Linked DNA regions of Zymomonas mobilis subsp. mobilis ATCC 10988. The protein of the gene in region 2 interacts with the protein of the main gene of each other region in a pairwise test. Links are inferred from orthologs where the notes say so. Each region holds a gene or a part of one and is shown on either strand. Other genes may lie near its edges.

Evidence for each region. Proteins that work in one complex are often made in the same cells at the same time.
Region 1: the proteins of def (region 2) and ZMOB_RS08865 interact in binary tests that used the Escherichia coli proteins (3 or more experiments, as listed by UniProt). The link is inferred for Zymomonas mobilis subsp. mobilis ATCC 10988 from one-to-one orthologs.

The regions. Positions count from the first base shown.
Region 1 is NC_017262.1:1,974,374-1,977,425, reverse strand. What follows is about bases 1-2,976. They hold ZMOB_RS08865 (aspartate-semialdehyde dehydrogenase), read right to left. Parts: upstream 2,014-2,976; coding sequence 988-2,013; downstream 1-987. Other genes in these bases: ZMOB_RS08860 (S9 family peptidase), read right to left, coding at 2,120-2,976; ZMOB_RS08870 (alpha/beta fold hydrolase), read right to left, coding at 18-770. Also shown: more of ZMOB_RS08860, read right to left, coding at 2,977-3,052.
Region 2 is NC_017262.1:555,058-557,828, reverse strand. The notes cover bases 1-2,695. They hold def (peptide deformylase), read left to right. Parts: upstream 1-928; coding sequence 929-1,462; downstream 1,463-2,695. Other genes in these bases: ZMOB_RS02490 (DNA recombination protein RmuC), read left to right, coding at 1,547-2,695; recR (recombination mediator RecR), read left to right, coding at 310-906; fmt (methionyl-tRNA formyltransferase), read right to left, coding at 1-163. In the rest of the region: more of ZMOB_RS02490, read left to right, coding at 2,696-2,771. UniProt on the Escherichia coli protein: Removes the formyl group from the N-terminal Met of newly synthesized proteins. Requires at least a dipeptide for an efficient rate of reaction. N-terminal L-methionine is a prerequisite for activity but the enzyme has broad specificity at other positions.

The sequences.
Region 1 (3,052 bases), 1.4 Mb from region 2 along the record:
TGATGGAAATACATCCATTATGACTTTTTCATAAAATCGACGATATCAACAGCTAAAGATCGTTGTCCAACCGCGCTCATATGATCGCCCTTTACCCATGCGATCGCCGCATTGGGTAACATGTCTTTCAGTTTGAGGGGGGAGCCGTTAAATTGATCTTGCTTCCCTGATAAGACTAATGTCTTTGCTGATATTTGTGATACCTGATCCGGCGATAGCGGGGATTGGCTTTCAAGCAAAGCGATCATGGCCTCTTTGTTACATCCGCTCTGGCGAAAAAAGCCTTGTATGAAACGTTCAATAGAGGCTTGGGGAAAATCATCCTGCTCGATCGCGCGCCGGAAAAGGTCGAGATTGAGATAGCTATTTGTTAGGCCTTCTAGTCCCATACCCGCAAGAACAAGCATTTCTGGATGGCCATTTTCCCAGTAGAAATGGGCAGAAATACGAGCGCCAAGTGAATAGCCGCCAAGAACCCAGTTTTTTAAGCCGAGCTGCTCGACCAACTGGCGACAATCCTGTGTCAGGATAGTTTTTGGCCAAGCGCCGGTTTGATAACCGCTTTCCCCATGACCTCTTAGATCAGGCATAATGACCCGAAAACCGGATTTTGCTAGAAAATCGGCATGGCCGGGTTTTATCCAATTGGTTGCGGCTGAAGAAAAAAGTCCGTGAAGCAAGACAATCGGGAAGCCATCGCCCATTTCATGCCATGCTAATTTAACGCCGTCATCGGCTGTAAAATATGCCGTTTTCAAGGAAGCGGCCATAAGATCATTCCAGTTTATAGAATAAAATCATAATAAATTATCAGGATGACTTATAGGACAAAAATAGACATTGTAACACTGCATTTCCGGTAAAACGGGAAAATATTTCTGTGTCTTTAGACTTATAGCGGGCGGTAAGTTTATCTGTAAAATAAAAGGCGGGCTATTGAGATAACCCGCCTTTTGAATAGCTATTATGGTGATAGCAAAAAGCCTATCAGCCTTTTTTCAGGTGACGACGACCCAGCAATTCAGCGATCTGAACAGCATTCAAAGCCGCACCTTTACGCAGATTGTCGGAAACAACCCAGATAACCAATCCGTTATCAACCGTCGGGTCTTCACGAATACGGCTGACATAGGTAGCAAATTCACCAACCGCTTCGACCGGCGTGATGTAACCGCCATCTTCATGTTTATCGACAACCATAACGCCCGGAGCTTCGCGCAGGATTTCGCGTGCCTGATCGGCGCTTAATTCATTTTCAAATTCGATGCTGACGGCTTCGGCATGGCTGACGAAAACCGGAACACGAGCGCAGGTCGCAACCAATTTGATTTTGGGATCAACGATCTTTTTGGTTTCAACCACCATCTTCCATTCTTCTTTGGTGAAACCATCATCAAGGAAGACATCAATATGCGGAATGATGTTGAAAGCGATCTGCTTGGTGAATTTTTTCGGTTCGATCGGGTCACCAACGAAAATCGCGCGGCTCTGCTCGAATAATTCGTCCATGCCCGCTTTACCCGCGCCAGAAACCGACTGGTAGGTCGTGACAACAACGCGTTTGATCTTTGCCGCATCGTGCAATGGCTTTAAAGCAACCACGAGCTGGGCAGTCGAGCAATTCGGGTTAGCGATGATATTCTTCTTTGTATAAAGATCAATCGCGTCTGGATTGACTTCCGGCACCACCAAAGGCACATCCGGATCCATACGGAACAAAGAAGAGTTATCAATAACCGTGCAGCCTGCTGCGGCAGCAATGGGAGCATATTTTTGGGTGGCTTCTGAACCGACGGCGAACAGCGCGATATCCCAGCCCTTCCAATCGAAATTTTCGATATTCTGGACTTTTACAACTTTGCCGCTATCGCCAAATTCGATTGGCGTACCCTGACTGCGTGCCGAAGCCAGAACAGCCAGTTCGTCAACCGGGAATTCACGTTCAGCCAGAATCGCCAACATTTCACGGCCTACGTTACCGGTAGCGCCTGCGACTACGACCCGATATCCCATTATTTTCTCCACTTATACTTATCAGTCTAAACCGTATTAACGCGCCATCCTTTATATTATTTTATCAAGGATGGAATGACCGATATAAAAAAAGAGTTAATTAGCGTTACTCACGACATTTTGTTGTTCTATCGAGAAATTTCTCAATCATATGCCAGAGGTGACGTTGTTTTTGTTCACCCGCGATTCGATGGGTTTCACCCGGATAGGCCATAAATTCGAAAGATTTATCACCTTCCTGCAATTTCGAGACCAGAGCAACCGAGTTGTCGAATACAACATTATCATCGGCCATGCCATGAATAAGCAGCATCGGATCAGATAATTTTAAGGCATCACTAAGGGCATCGGATTTTTGGTAAGGCTGTGGATCAAGAGCCGGATTGCCTAAAAAACGTTCCGTGTAATGGGTGTCATACAAGTCCCAACGGATCACCGGCGCACCGGAGACCCCTGCACTATATTGTCCGGGGGCTTTTTGAAGCAATTTTTGCACCATATAGCCGCCATATGACCAACCAAAAACAGCGATCCGTTTGGCATCGACATAGTCTTGTGATTTAAGCCAGTTGAGACCTGTTAGCTGGTCTTCGACTTCGACGGTACCCATGGCTTTGTAAATCGGTTCTTCAAAAGCCTTGCCCCGTTGTGGTGAACCACGGCCGTCTATTGAAAAGACAATCCAGCCTTTGGATACCAGATATTGATGCAAGGGGGACGTCCAGCCCTGTGTTACCTGCCGTCCGACATCAGGCCCATTATAAACCTGAATAAAGACCGGATATTTTTGACCGGCGACTCTCTTGGGTGATAAAATCTTGTAATAAAGCCTTTTGCCATCATTGGCCTTGAGGCTGCCAAATTCGGTTTTAGCATGTTCAGCCAAATAAGGCGCATAGGGATGGCGAGCATCCAGCTTGTTTTCTTCAATCCAGCTCAGCCGTTTTCCTTTGGTATCCGCAAGATAAACCTGTGGCGGCTGTGATGTATTGGAACGACCAATCAAAAGGCGGTTCGCGCCTTTATCCATAACCGCATT
Region 2 (2,771 bases):
ATTCCCTTGCCCGTTTTTCAACCGGAGAAGGGCGGGGTGCTTTGCCGCGTCCGGCAGGTCTGGCGGGCTGGGAATAGACAGCCACTATCTCATGTCCGGCATCAACCAAGGCGTTTAATGTCGGTAGGGCGAAATCGGGGGTTCCCATAAAAATAATTTTCATGTTGCGAGAAAAAGCGCGCATGGCCGCATATTGCAAGCGGTGAATAGCGGTAATTTTACAAATACTTAAAAAATAACCGCATTTTTGGCTTTTTATCTGCCGGAAAGCCCCTACCGATTTTTGTATAAAGGTTTATCTGATAAAAGATGTCTGCTTCTCCTATAGAAAATCTTATCAAGAGTCTGGCTGTTATGCCCGGATTGGGCCCGCGATCAGCAAGGCGGGCGGCGTTGTATCTGATTAAAAAGAGAGAAACCGCACTTTATAATCTGGCGCAGGCTTTGGATGAGGTGCAGCAGTCGCTGGTTATCTGCCCCGAATGTGGCAATATTGATAGCTGCAATCCTTGTTCGATCTGTTCCGACCCCAAGCGGGATGATGCCTTGCTGTGTGTGGTTGAAGAGGTTGCTGATTTATGGGCGCTTGATCGGTCACGTCTATTTGCGGGACGCTTTCATGTCCTTGGCGGGCGGTTATCGGCCTTGGATGGGATAACGCCCGAAGATCTGTCGATTGATGCCCTTGTGAAGCGGGTTCAATCGGGAAAAATTAAAGAGGTTGTCTTGGCCATGAATGCCACGTTAGAAGGCCAGACGACCGCGCATTATATAACGGATTGTTTAGAAAAATATCCGGTAAGAATTACCCAATTGGCGCATGGTCTTCCTGTAGGAGGGGAGCTTGACTATTTAGATGATGGCACTTTAGCGCAAGCTTTGCGTGCCAGACGACCTGTATCATGACCTTTATTTTGAGAAAGTAATTATGGCTTTATTGCCCATTCTGGAAGTACCTGATCCGCGTTTGCGTGAAAAATCGACTGTGGTCGAAGTCTTTGACGACAATTTGCAGCGTCTGATCGATGACATGTTTGAAACTATGTATAAAGCCCCCGGCATCGGATTGGCGGCTATTCAGGTCGGCGTTGCCAAAAGATTATTGGTAATTGATTTACAGCAGCCCGAAGAAGGTGGCGAAGCCAAGCGCAACCCGATGGTCTTTATCAATCCCGAATTGACACCGGAAGGCGAAGAAAAACGCCTTTATAATGAAGGCTGTCTATCTGTCCCCGATCAATATGCCGAAGTGAGAAGACCTTCCGTTATCAATGCCAAATGGCAGGATAGAGACGGTAATTTCCATGAAGAGCGGATTGAAGGTTTGTTGGCAACCTGTCTTCAGCATGAAATGGATCACTTGGAAGGCATTTTATTCATTGATCATTTATCGCGGTTGAAGCGTGGCATGTTGATGAAGAAACTGTTGAAAGAGCGGAAATTACGGGAAGATTCCTACTGAGTTTCTGAGAATCAAAAGAAGCCTGTGACCGGAAAGCTTGAACCTTGTTTTTGCCTTCCGGCTTCTTTTTAAAATGGATAGAGAATGACCGCTTTTTTGCCTTTTCTGGCTTTTTTATTCGGGTTGATAATCGCAGGCTTGCCGCTTCTTTGGTATATCCGGCAACAAAAAACAGCCTTAGATGGCTTGCAGGCACGGGTCTTGGAAGGGGCAAAAGCAGAAGAACAGGCAAGAAGAATACCGGCTTTGGAACAGGCGGTAGAAAGCTGGCGCGAAAAAGCTTCGCTATTGATGGCGGAGCAGGCTGCCAATAAGCGTGGCGAAGAAGAGCGCGAAAAAGCTTATCGCCAACAAATTGAACAGTTGAAGGCCACGGAAGACGCTCTGTCGCAGAAATTTGATAGTTTGGCGGCGAAAACCCTTGAAAAAGCCCATGGCCAATTTTTGGAACAAGCCCAGATGCGCTTTGCTAAATCCGAGCGCGAGGGTGAGGCCAAGCTTGAATTATTATTACAACCCGTAAAAGACAGTCTGAAACGCTATGAAGCCTCGGTAAAAGAAGCGGAGCAGTTAAGACAGACGGAATATGGTAGTCTGACGGCATTGGTTTCTACCATGAGAGAGGGACAAGAAGCCGTTAAAAACGAGGCCAATAAGCTGGTCAATGCGTTGAGAACGGCTCCAAAAGCGCGTGGATGTTGGGGCGAACAGCAGCTTCGCAATGTCTTGGAAAGCTGTGGTTTAAGTGAATATGTCGATTTTGAAACCGAAGTCAGCGTTAATAGTGAAAAAGGCCGGTTAAGGCCAGATGCGATTATCCGAATCCCGAATGGTTCGATTTTGGTCGTGGATTCCAAGGTTTCCCTGAATGCCTATCAGGATGCCTATGATGCGGTCGATGAGGATAAAAGGCAGCTTTATTTGCAAGCTCATAGCAAGGCAATCAAAGCGCATATTGATGGATTGAGCCAGAAAAATTATTGGGATCAGTTCAAAGAAGCCCCCGATTACGTCATCATGTTTATTCCGGGTGAGCATTTCTTATCCGCTGCTTTGGAGCAAGACCATAATCTATGGGAATATGCCTTTCAAAAGCGGGTGTTATTGGCAACGCCAACGAATTTGATTGCCATTGCCCGCACGGTAGCGGCTGTTTGGAGGCAAGAGGATATTGCCCATAATGCAAGAAAAATCGGTGAATTAGGTAAAGAGTTATATGAACGCATTGCCAAGGTTGATGCCCATATGCGGGCTTTGGGCAATAGTTTAGAAAATAGCGTTAAAAATTATAATAAATTTGTCGGCTCTT